DNA from 4 places in the Pantoea alfalfae genome. Region 2 is predicted to be linked to each of the others. Evidence: predicted binding sites of a transcription regulator. Region 2 holds the regulator's gene; each other region holds the start of a gene.
The links. Region 2 encodes CRP, which controls carbon source genes, mostly activating them, when cyclic AMP is high. Its sites were predicted from a motif close to ATGTGANNNNNNTCACAT; they were not measured.

Region 1: the regulator CRP is predicted to act here: its motif matches at 1,456-1,473, upstream of deoC (deoxyribose-phosphate aldolase).
Region 3: the regulator CRP is predicted to act here: its motif matches at 1,286-1,303, upstream of cdd (cytidine deaminase).
Region 4: the regulator CRP is predicted to act here: its motif matches at 1,439-1,456, upstream of K6R05_RS05825 (YfcZ/YiiS family protein).

Annotation. Positions count from the first base shown of each region.
Region 1 covers NZ_CP082292.1:706,169-709,321, reverse strand. Annotated here, with positions in the region: gene deoA (thymidine phosphorylase) at 1-422, opposite strand, end outside; gene deoC (deoxyribose-phosphate aldolase) at 485-1,264, opposite strand; gene K6R05_RS03390 (TatD family hydrolase) at 1,499-2,296, opposite strand; gene K6R05_RS03385 (patatin-like phospholipase family protein) at 2,293-3,153, opposite strand, start outside.
Region 2 covers NZ_CP082292.1:429,511-432,663, reverse strand. Annotated here, with positions in the region: gene K6R05_RS01995 (OsmC family protein) at 201-605, opposite strand; gene crp (cAMP-activated global transcriptional regulator CRP) at 909-1,541, shown strand; gene K6R05_RS01985 (YccS/YhfK family putative transporter) at 1,599-3,153, shown strand, end outside.
Region 3 covers NZ_CP082292.1:1,377,512-1,380,664, reverse strand. Annotated here, with positions in the region: gene K6R05_RS06470 (CidA/LrgA family protein) at 154-546, shown strand; gene K6R05_RS06465 (CidB/LrgB family autolysis modulator) at 539-1,231, shown strand; gene cdd (cytidine deaminase) at 1,352-2,242, shown strand; gene K6R05_RS06455 (NAD-dependent malic enzyme) at 2,512-3,153, shown strand, end outside.
Region 4 covers NZ_CP082292.1:1,210,927-1,214,079, reverse strand. Annotated here, with positions in the region: gene fadI (acetyl-CoA C-acyltransferase FadI) at 1-891, opposite strand, end outside; gene K6R05_RS05825 (YfcZ/YiiS family protein) at 1,050-1,346, opposite strand; gene fadL (long-chain fatty acid transporter FadL) at 1,705-2,988, shown strand; gene mlaA (phospholipid-binding lipoprotein MlaA) at 3,124-3,153, opposite strand, start outside.

The DNA of each region.
Region 1 (3,153 bases), 280 kb from region 2:
CGATCATCACTCGGGAAGATATCGAAGCCCGGGATCGCTTCCAGTTTATCCAGCGTACCGCCGGTATGACCCAGGCCACGACCGGAGATCATCGGCACATATCCGCCACAGGCGGCGACCATCGGCCCTAACATCAGCGATGTCACATCACCAACGCCGCCGGTCGAGTGCTTATCCACCACCGGCCCGTTGAGGTTGAGTGATTTCCAGTTAAGTACCGTACCGGAATCACGCATCGCCATCGTCAGCGCAACCCGCTCCGGCAGCGTCATATCATGGAACCAGATGGTCATTGCCAGCGCGGCAATCTGACCTTCCGAGACGGTGTTATCACGCACGCCGTTAATGAAGAAGCGAATCTCCTCTTCAGTCAGCGCCTGGCCGTCACGTTTCTTTCGAATAATTTCTTGTGGCAGGAACAAAGTAGCCCCCTGGTTCAGGGAAATCAGGATGGAGAACAGGCGGTCAGCGACCGCCTGAGGGATCAGTAACCCGCTTTGCTGGTGTCGCTGTCATGACCCAGGGTGTTGAGCAGGCTCGCCAGCAGGCTTGATGCACCAAAGCGGAAATGGCGCGCATCAGCCCAGTCAGCACCCAGCGTCTCTTCTGCCATCTGCAGATAGATCGCGGCATCTTCAGCGGTGCGCACGCCGCCCGCCGGTTTAAAACCAACATGCTGGCTGACGCCTTTGTCACGGATCACATTCATCATGATCTGCGCCACTTCCGGCGTGGCGTTAACTGGTACTTTACCGGTGGAGGTTTTAATGAAGTCAGCACCTGCATCGATGGCAATCTCAGAAGCCTGACGGATCAGCGCTTCTTCCTTCAGCTCACCGGTTTCGATGATGACTTTCAGCAGCACGTCCGCTTCAGCGCAGGCGGTTTTACAGGCTTTTACCAGATCGAAACCAACCTGGCTGTTACCGGCGATCAGCGCGCGGTACGGGAACACCACATCCACTTCATCCGCACCGTAGGCGATGGCGGCACGGGTTTCTGCCAGTGCAATATCGATGTCGTCATTGCCGTGCGGGAAGTTGGTCACCGTGGCGATGCGGATCTCCGGCGTACCCTGCTCGCGCAGCGTTTTACGCGCAATCGGAATAAAGCGCGGATAGATACAGATGGCGGCGGTATTGCCTGCCGGGGATTTAGCCTGATGACAAAGGGCAATCACTTTTGCGTCGGTGTCGTCGTCATTCAGGGTGGTTAAATCCATCAGTTTCAGGGCGCGCAGGGCAAGAGGTTTAATATCGGTCATGAGGCTCTCCAAAGGATCGGGGTGCAACCCACCGGCTTGCCGGCGGAATGTTATAATAATAACACTCAGAAGCGGCCTGATATGTGCCAGTAGTCACATAGGGATAAGAAATTGGTGCAATTTCGTCACACTCACTGTGACGAAAATCGCAGATAACAGCGTCTGGTAGCCATTATACGCCAGCTGGCCGAATGTTACTATTATCACATTTAAGCGCAGGTTAGGCAGATCCGGTCAGTTACGCAGCGCCGGGAAAGCGGGATCGAGCCGGAACAGCTGCTGGCTGTTGTGCCACAGCGCATGGGCAATCTCTTCGGGTGACTCCTCTCGCAGGCTGCAGAGCACCTCCCACACCTGACGCGCCCGTTCCGGGCGGTTTGGCTGGCCCTGAAAGCCCTGCAGCGGCATATCGGGTGCATCGGTTTCCAGCAGCAGCGACGAGAGCGGCAGTTGCGCCACGGTCTGACGGGTTTTGCTGGCGCGTTCATAGGTAATGGTCCCGCCAATGCCAATCGCATAACCCAGCTTAATAAAGGCCTGCGCCTGTTGCAGGCTGCCAGCGAAACCGTGCACCACGCCACGGCGCGGCAGATCGTGACGACGCAGAATCTGCGCCAGCTTGTCATGGGTGCGCCGCGAATGCAGGATCACCGGCAGCTGATACTGTTTCGCCAGCTTCAGCTGCGCCTCAAGAAAGCGTTGCTGCTTATCAAACTGCGGATTGTCGCGATAGAGATCCAGCCCGATCTCGCCGATCGCCACCAGCTTACGTGGCCGCTGTTGCAGTAAGGTTTCCAGCTGCCCAAGATGCGCCTCAAGGTGATTTTCAATGACGATAGGGTGCAGGCCCAGCGCCGCGTAGAGCGGCGGGTATTCCGCGGCCAGCGCGCAGACGCGCTCAAACCGGCTGGCATCAATTGCCGGGATGATAATCTTCTCTACACCCGCCTCAGCGGCGCGCGCCAGGCTGCCGGGAACATCCCCTTCAAAAGGCGGAAAGTCGAAATGACAGTGCGTATCGATAAACGTCATGCCAGCGATCCTTTGTCGTAATTCGCATCATTGTCCGCCAGCGGCGGCGTAATGATCCGTCGGGTATCCGGTGCATTAGCGACCGGCGCAGGTGGGGTGACAATGCGCGCTGAGATCATAGGTTCAGCATTGCTCAGCCACTGGCCCAGCGTGGCGAGGAAATAGCGACCACAGCGCCGTCCCAGATGATAATCCTGATTCAGCGCGGCAACACGGCTGCCCAGGGCACTGCTGGCCAGCACGTGCGGTGGGAAGATTTCAATGATGCGCAAATCGTCGGGCGGATTCTCGATAAACTGCTGAATTTCGCGATAGCTCTGCTCATGCTTATTCAGCACGTTAATCATCGGCTGCAGCGCGCTGGTGCTGAGCCAGCGCTCCATCCGTTTAAACCATTTCGGGGTATAGAACATCTGCGACGGTACGGTGCGGATCACCACAATCGTATCGGCCCCGCGCCGGGCAGCTTCACGCACCGGAATGGCATCGCTGATGCCGCCATCGAGATAGCTTATCCCTTCCAGATTGACACCCAGCCGGTAAAAACCGGGAATGGCGCTGGAGGCTTTAATCAGATCCAGCCAGTTCTCGGCGGTGGGCGTAAAGTAGCCGGGCGAATAGTCGTCGCTGCGGCAGGCGCACATATAAAACTCGCGGCCGCTGGAGAAGAGCTGTTCCGCGCTGCTCATCGCCAACGGAAATTCACTGCGGGTAATATCGATCAGCCAGTCGAGGTCGATCAGATTGCCTCCGCGCACAAAGCGCAGCGGATCAAAAAAGAGTTTACTGGTGGTATAGCGGGTAATCACGCGACGGGCGTAGCCGGGCTGACCACAGACAAAGGCAGAGAGATTTTG
Region 2 (3,153 bases):
GGTTCCCAGCGCAGGCACAGTATCAACGCGGATTCCCTATGCAGGCACAATCTGACAGCGGACCGACACAAACCGCTCTGACCCTGTTCACAACGCAGGCACAATCTCAAAGCGGATTTCCGGACCAGGCACAGTCTTAAAGCAACCTGCATCAGATACTGGAAGTGAAGTTAGCAGGTCTGCAATAACCCCTGCGGCTACTAAAGTTCGATCACTTCATAGCTATGCGTAATGTTGACGCCTTTACCCAGCATGATGGCCACCGAGCAATATTTTTCAGCCGAAAGATCGACCGCGCGTGAGACCACTTTATCCTGGAGCGCTTTGCCACTCACGATAAAATGCAGGTTGATGTGCGTAAAGATTCGCGGCGCCTCTTCACGACGTTCTGAGGTCAGTTTTACTTCACAATCAGCCACATCGTTGCGGCCTTTTTGCAGAATTGATACCACGTCAATCGCGCTGCATCCACCTGCCGCCATCAGCACCATTTCCATTGGGCTGGGCGCTTTATCACCTGAATTGCCATCCATCAGTATCTGATGGCCGGATGAGGATTCTCCAAGGAATGTCAGCCCTTCTACCCATTTCACTCTTGCCTGCATGATTTTTGCTCCGGAATACGCTGTTTTGTCGCCAGAGTACGCTTTCGCCTGGTAAACAGCAATCCAGAGAAATCCGCCTGTAGCTGAAGCGAGACAACAGAAGACAGTCGGCAAAAGCTGTGCTACAAACAGTGCTGAAAATATTTTTCGTCACCCGATGGCGAAGCCGGGAAGAATGATGCGCACTGCGCCTGATGCGGCCCGAATAATTTCCTGAAAAGGAAACGCTTGAAGCTTTCACCGCCTGACAGGGAAAACTGCCCCCTGTATTTTGGGCACGATTACAACAGAGGATAATAGCGAATGGTTCTCGGCAAACCGCAAACAGACCCTACACTCGAATGGTTCCTGTCCCATTGCCATATTCACAAGTATCCATCCAAAAGTACGCTGATTCACCAAGGTGAAAAAGCAGAAACGCTTTACTACATCGTGAAAGGTTCCGTCGCGGTTCTGATTAAAGATGAAGAAGGCAAAGAGATGATTCTTTCCTACCTGAATCAGGGCGATTTTATTGGTGAGCTTGGCCTGTTCGAAGAAGGTCAGGAACGCAGCGCCTGGGTACGTGCGAAAAGCGCGTGCGAAGTGGCGGAGATTTCTTACAAGAAATTCCGTCAGTTGATCCAGGTTAACCCCGATATCCTGATGCGACTCTCATCGCAGATGGCGCGTCGCCTGCAGGTGACGTCTGAAAAAGTGGGTAACCTCGCTTTCCTCGACGTTACCGGCCGCATTGCACAGACTCTGCTTAACCTGGCGAAGCAGCCAGATGCCATGACGCATCCCGACGGCATGCAAATTAAAATCACTCGTCAGGAAATTGGTCAGATTGTGGGTTGTTCACGTGAAACCGTGGGCCGTATTTTGAAGATGCTGGAAGATCAGAACCTGATCTCCGCACACGGCAAAACCATCGTCGTTTACGGCACCCGCTAATTCCTGTCATCCACGGCGTGATGGCAACATCACGCCGTTATTGTTTGTGTTGGGCCGATGTGGCGTCGAATCATTTACCATCCTGAAGTCAATTATGCCTTGCGGCAAACGCTGGTGCTCTGTCTGCCGGTGGCGCTGGGCTGGCTGGCTGGCGACCTGCAAAAAGGTCTGCTGTTCTCATTAGTGCCCGCCTGCTGCAATATCGCCGGTCTCGATACGCCGCATAAACGCTTTTTCAAACGTCTGATTGTGGGCGGTAGCCTGTTTGCCCTCGGCAGCTTTCTGATCCAGTGGCTCACCCTGCATGCGATTCCACTGCCGCTGATCCTCTTCGCTATGCCTTTGCTGCTCGGCGTCACGGGTGAGATCAGCCCGCTGCATGGCCGTCTGCTGCCCGGCACCCTGATTGCCGCCATCTTTACCCTCAGCCTGATTGGCCGCATGCCCATCTATGTCCCCCCGCTGCTCTATATCGGCGGCACGCTGTGGTACGGGCTGTTTAACTGGTTCTGGTTCTGGCTGTGGAAAGAGCAGCCAATGCGCGAAAGCCTGAGCCTGATCTACCGCGAGCTGGCTAACTACTGCGACGCCAAATACACCCTGCTGACGCAGCTGACCGATCCGGAAAAGGCGCTGCCGCCACTGCTGGCCCGTCAGCAGAAAGTGGTCGATCTGATTAACACCTGTTATCAGCAGATGCATATGCTGTCGGCAAGCCGCGATCACAGCCATAAAAGGCTGACGCGCGCTTTCCAGGTGGCCCTCGATCTGCAGGAGCATATCTCGGTCAGCCTGCATCGGCCGGAAGAAGTCCAGAAGCTGGTGGAGCAAAGCCATGCTGAAGCGGTGATCCGCTGGAATGCCAAAACCATCTCGGCCCGGCTGCGGGTGCTGGCAGATAACATTCTTTATCACCAGTTACCCGACCGCTTTGCGATGGATAAACAGCTCGGCGCACTGGAGAAAATTGCCCATCAGCATCCCGATAATCCGGTGGGTAACTTCTGCCTTTATCACTTCAACCGCATTGCGCGGGTGCTACGCACCCAGAAACCGCTTTACCAGCGCGATCTGATGGCAGACCGCCAGCGCCGCCTGCCGCTGTTACCGGCGCTGCGCAGTTATCTCTCGTTTCGCTCGTCGTCGCTGCGCACGGCGGGTCGCTTTGCGGTGATGCTGATGCTGGGCAGCGCGCTGGCGCTGTTCTTCAACATCCCCAAACCCTACTGGATCCTGATGACCATCATGTTCGTCAGCCAGAACGGCTACAGCGCTACCCGTGTCCGCATTCAGCACCGGGCGCTGGGCACTTTTGCCGGTCTGGTGATCGCGGCTGCCACGCTGCGCATGGCGGTGCCAGAGTCGCTGGTGCTGCTGATCATGCTGGCAATTACCTTTATCAGCTATCGCTTTACCCGCCAGTTCTATGGCTGGTCGATGATTGGCTTTACGGTCACGGCAGTTTACTCGCTGCAACTGCTGTCACTGAATGGCGCGCAGTTTCTGCTGCCGCGATTGATGGATACGCTGATGGGCTGTCTGATCGCCTTTGGTGGGATGCTGTGGCTGTGGCCGCAGTGGCAGAGCGGCTTACTGCGGCAGAACGCCCACG
Region 3 (3,153 bases), 950 kb from region 2:
TATTTTTCCCCCTTTGCATTCTCACCGCTACTACCCCGCTTCCTTCTGCTGAAACGCTTTGCCCGTTGCTGCTACTCTGCGGCATAAATGTGATCGCTAGCACGCTAAGCGGTTAATGCGTATGATGAAGCTCAGTGAAAACAGGAGCCTGCCATGCTCACCGTGCTGTCTGTCTGCGGACGTTATCTTCGCGCCTTTATCATCATTTATCTCTGCTTATACGCTGGCATCGGCATCGCTTCGCTGCTGCCCATTAAACTGCCAGGCAGCATCCTGGGAATGTTAATTCTGTTCGGCCTGCTGGCGTCGCAGATCCTGCCGGTCAGCTGGGTAAAACCGGGCTGCCATCTGCTGATTCGCTACATGGCGCTGCTGTTTGTGCCAATCAGCGTCGGAGTGATGAGTTACACCGATATACTCACCGCCCAGTTTGGCCCGATTGTTGTTTCCTGTGTTGTCAGTACCTTCCTGGTACTCTCCATTGTCGGCGTCAGCGCCCACCGGCTTCACAGCCGCCGTCCTGCCGGAGAGTCAGCCGATGAGTGACATGTGGTGGTCACTGCCACTGACGCTGGCAGCCTTTTTTCTGGCGCGCAAGCTGGCGATACGACTGAAAATCTCGCTGCTTAATCCGCTACTGGTCGCCATGGGGATGATTATCCCGATACTGCTGCTGTTGCAGCTTCCTTACTCGCGCTATTTCGCCGGCAGCCAGATTCTTAATCAGCTGCTGCAACCGGCTGTGGTCGCGCTGGCACTGCCGCTGTATGAGCAGATGCATCAGATTCGTGCCCGCTGGAAATCGATTATTGGCGTCTGCTTTATCGGCAGCCTGACCGCCATGATCTCAGGCACCGCTATTGCCCTGTGGATGGGTGCCACACCTGAAATTGCCGCCACCATCGTACCTAAATCCGTGACCACGCCCATCGCGATGGCCGTCTCCGGTTCGCTGCACGGCATTCCCGCCATCAGCGCCATCTGCGTGCTGATTGCCGGAGTACTGGGTGCGGTATTCGGACACACGCTGCTGAATCTGCTGGGCGTAAAATCGAAAGCGGCGCGCGGACTGGCAATTGGCAATGCATCGCATGCGCTGGGCACGGCGCGTGCCGCGGAACTGGACTATCAGGAAGGAGCATTCAGCTCACTGGCGCTGGTGATCTGCGGCATCATCACCTCTCTGCTGGCACCGTTTATTTTTCCGCTGCTGATGCACTGGTTTGGCTGAAAGTTTGCGAGAGATCTCGCAAAGTTGAAACATGCAACACATGTTACATTGTCAGAGCGATGTGGATCACATATAAACCGGTGACTGGCACATCGCCCTGCTGAATTTAATGAGGCTCACATGCATTCCCGTTTCCTCTCTGCTTTTGAGGCATTGCCGTCAACGCTGCAAACTGCACTTGCTCCCCTGTTGAACGATCCTGACTTTCATGCGGTGATCAGCGCCGACCAGGTCACCTCACTGCAACAACAGACACAAATGGAGGCCGATGCGCTGGCGCTGGCGCTGCTGCCCCTCGCGGCCTCCTGTGCCGTTGCTACCGTGTCGCATTTTAACGTTGGGGCGATAGCCCGCGGCGTCAGCGGCAACTGGTACTTCGGGGCTAACATGGAATTTGTCGGCACGCCCATGCAGCAGACCGTCCATGCTGAGCAGAGCGCTATTACCCATGCGTGGCTGCGCGGCGAGCGCCAGCTTGAGACCATCACCGTTAACTACACGCCGTGCGGTCACTGCCGTCAGTTCATGAACGAGCTGAACAGCGGCACCAACATTCGCATCAGCCTGCCACAACGCGCAATCAGCACCCTGGCCGATTATCTGCCGGATGCCTTTGGCCCGCGCGATCTGGACATTACGACCTTCCTGATGGACGAGGTGGACCACGGCTATGTGGCCGAAGGCGATGAACTGGTGCAGGCTGCGGTTGCCGCTGCCAATGCCAGCCACGCGCCTTACAGCCAGTCCCACGCGGGTGTTGCGCTGCTGACCACGGATGGCGCGATTGTCGCCGGTCGCTATGCCGAAAATGCCGCGTTTAACCCGAGCTTCCCGCCGCTTCAGGCGGCACTGGTCTTGCTGAACATGCAGGGCGGCGATGTTCGTCAGATAAAAAAAGCGGTACTGGCCGAAGTGGAAAATGCCACGTTAAGCCAGTTTGCCGCCACGCAGGCGACGCTTGAGACATTTGGTTGCGGTGAGCTGCTGCAGGTAACGCTGTACAAAGCATAACCCGCTGTCAGAGAAGCCACAGTTTTGTGAGCTTTTGTGAACAAACGCTGTACTTCTGCGGGAAATTTCATAGGATCTGGCGCCAGAATTCACGCAATTACAAATTACTCTGAATAATTCAGGTTGCAGGATAGCAGCACGGTCGTGAATGTTTCCGCAGCGGTTACCCTGCCGCTGCCTGACCTGCAGTCTGAGCTATAACGGGTGAGAAAACTGGCGCTACCTTTCCGGCGTGACGCCAGACAACACTGCAACCGGAGCATTACCGCATGGAACTCGACTACGAAAGTAAACGCCCGCTGTATATCCCTTATGCTGGCCCGATTTTGCTGGAATTTCCCCTGCTGAATAAAGGCAGCGCCTTTAGCATCGAAGAACGTAATGAATTCAACCTCAACGGTTTGCTGCCAGAAGCAGTGGAATCGATTGAAGAGCAGGCGCAGCGTGCCTGGCGTCAGTTCCAGGACTTCAAAAATAATAACGATAAGCATGTCTACCTGCGTAATATCCAGGACACCAACGAAACGCTGTTCTATCGCCTGCTGGATAATCATCTTGAAGAGATGATGCCGATTATCTACACCCCGACTGTGGGCGCAGCCTGCGAACACTTCTCTGAGATCTACCGTCGTGCGCGTGGCGTGTTCATCTCCTACCCTAACCGTGACCGCATCGAAGATATGCTGCAAAACGCCACCAAGCAGAATGTGAAGGTGATTGTAGTGACCGATGGCGAGCGCATCCTGGGCCTCGGCGATCAGGGCATCGGCGGCATGGGTATCCCGATTGGTAAGCTTTCACTCTATACCGCCTGTGGTGGCATCAGTCCGGCTTACACCTTGCCGGTGGTACTGGATGTCGGCACCAATAACCAGCAGTTGCTGAACGATCCGCTCTATATGGGCTGGCGT
Region 4 (3,153 bases), 780 kb from region 2:
CGGCCTGATGCCCAGTTCACGGGCGCGGCCCTCGCGCATCAGAATCACTGCCGCCGCGCCGTCGGTGAGAGGCGTGCTGTTGGCCGCGGTGACGCTGCCGTGCTGGCGATCAAATGCCGGACGCAGTCGGGCGTAATCCTCCGCTTTGGCGTTCATCCGCACGTTATTGTCCTGATCAATGGCGCTTTTCCACGGCGGTACAAAGGCTGCCATGACTTCCTGATTCAGTACCCCGGATTGCCAGGCCCTGGCGGCATGCTGATGGGATCGCAGCGCCAGCGCATCCTGTGCTTCGCGCGTGATGCCGTGACGCTTAGCCATCTGCTCCGCAGTATCGCCCATGCGCAGGCCGGTCGAATACTCCGCCACTGCGGGCGGGACCGGCAGCAGATCACGCGGACGCAGACGCCGCAGGATGTGCAGTTTTTGACCGAAGCTGCGGGCTTTATTGAGATCCACCAGCGCGCGGGCCAGCGTTTTACTGACCCCAATCGGCAACACCGACGAAGAGTCCGCGCCACCGGCAATACCGGCAGAGATGGTGCCCGCCAGCAGACTTTCTGCCACATTCGCTACCGCCTGAAAGCTGGTGGCGCAGGCACGGCTGACGCTGTAGGCATCGGTATGCACACTCAGCCCGCTGCTTAATACAATTTCACGCGCAATGTTCGGCGCTTCCGGCATCTGCACCACCTGCCCAAAGACCAGTTGCTCGATCACCTCAGCCGGCAGTTCACTGCGCGCCATTAATTCGCTGACCACCATACGTCCCAGCTCAATGGCGGGAATGCCATGGAAGCCGGTCGCCTGGCGTAAGAAAGGGGTGCGTAATCCGTGGGTTATTGCGATGCGTTCACCATCACGCGTCAGCAGCGGCTGCGCTTTGCTCATTGTTCTCACCTGTGGCTGGGACTGTGGCATCATTGCCTGAAGAGGTCTGACCTGATCAGTGTTAACCACAAGCGGGTGAGCCGCCAATACCGGAAAGGAAAAAGTGCGAAGAGAAACACGAAAATGAAAAACGCCGCATTAATGCGGCGTTATGAGACTTAACGCAAACCGAGCTGAAAAATCATCGTTTCAGCCTGGCAGCTGAAAGTAAAATCGATATCCAGCTGCACACCCTGATTCACCTCACTGAAGCGTGACTCAATCACACAGGGTTCCGATTCAACTTCACGTGCACGTTCGGTGAGGAGAGCTAATTTGGCTTCCGCATCGGCACGCTGAGCAAACCACTCCGACCAGCTGGCGGTGCAATCGGTATTATCCATTACCGTGCCCACATCAACACAACAACAGGCTGCTGTTTCGGTCGCACTGCATTTTTTAATGGCATCAGTCATTTCATTCTCCTGACCAGCGATCTGGTGGGTTGAGCGATTTTATGGCCGAAATTTTACCTGCTCGCGTAAAGATGCGCCATGTACATGGCGCTAAGTGACGAATATCACAATAAAAATTGATCCAGAACAAACTGGAATCGGTATGCTGTGCAGAATCAGGGCTGTTTTGTTATGCAGATCGAATTTTAAACGATCAAACCTGAAATATTTTAAAAACAATATTGCAACATGCACACAGGTCGGACCTATACTCTCCGCACTGGTCTGATATGTGCGTTTTACATCAGTCCCTACAATCCGCCGTCCTTTGTTACGCGACGTTATAGCGTTAAATAATAATTCACATGAGGTTGTGGTCATGAACCATAAAAACCTGTTTGCAAAGTCAGCCGTGGCGGCTGCAGTGGCGCTTGTCTCTTCACACGTTTACGCAGCTGGGTTTCAGTTAAATGAGTTTTCTACGATTGGTTTAGGTCGCGCATATTCAGGCGAAGGGGCAATGGGCGATACGGCGGCATCAGCCAGCCGTAACCCGGCGACGATGGCATTAATGGATCGTCCGGAATTTTCACTCGGTGCGGTCTATATTGCGCCAGATGTCAATATTAGTGGTCGCAGTCCCAGCGGACGCAGCCTGGATGCTAATAATATTGCCCCGAATCAGTGGGTTCCCAATATTCATTATGTCCAGCCCATCAACGATCAGTGGTGGATCGGCGCGTCTGCAACCTCTAACTATGGCTTAGCAACAGAGTTTAATAATGGCTACACCGCGGGGGGTTACGGCGGTAAAACCGATCTGGTGACTGGCAATTTTAATCTCAGCACCGCGTACCGTTTAAATGAACATTTTAGTTTTGGCGTCGGTTTTGATGCGGTTTATGCCAAAGCCAAAATTGAACGCTATGCCGGTGAGTCAGGCGCAAGACTGGGCGTTCCGGCTGATACGCAGGTTGCCCATCTGAAAGGCGATGAGTGGGGATATGGCTGGAACGCCGGTGTCCTGTATGAAGTGGATGAGAATAACCGCTTCGGCTTTACCTATCGTTCAGAAGTGAAAGTCGACTTCGATGGCGATTACAAAAGCAGCCTCTCTTCCCGACTGAATGCAGTGAATAATCCGGAAGTGTCAGGTGTGCCGTTTGGCACCAATGGTACCACCGTTCCTGGCGCGTTAACCCTGAATCTGCCAGAGATGTGGGAAGTATCGGGCTGGCATAAAGTGGCACCGCAGTGGGCGGTTCACTACAGCATGGCGTACACCAGCTGGAGCCAGTTCCAGGAGCTGAAAGCCACTGGCTCTAACGGCCAGACGCTGTTCTATAAAGATGAAAGCTTCCACGATGCCTACCGCATTGCACTGGGCACAACCTATTCCTACGACAAGAACTGGACGTTCCGCACCGGTATTGCGTTTGATGACAGCCCGGTTCCGGCCGATAAGCGCTCTATCTCTATTCCGGACCAGGATCGTTTATGGCTGAGTGCGGGTACGTCTTATGCCTTTAACGATGATGCCTCGGTTGATTTAGGCATCTCTTATATGCACGGACAGAAAGTGACGGTGAAAGAAGGGCCTTATACCTTTACCTCTGAAGGTAAAGCCTGGCTCTACGGTGCGAACTTTAATTACAAGTTCTGACTGGATGGTACGATCATAAAGGGCGACTCTGGTGAGTCGCCCTTTTTTATGGACGTGGATCGCTTAATGGTTCAGGGAGCATACGCCTTGCACAAAGACGCAAAACCGCCATCCCTGGCTGCTCAGCGCGGGCGATTACTCGGCGTCAATATCCTTCAGGTCATC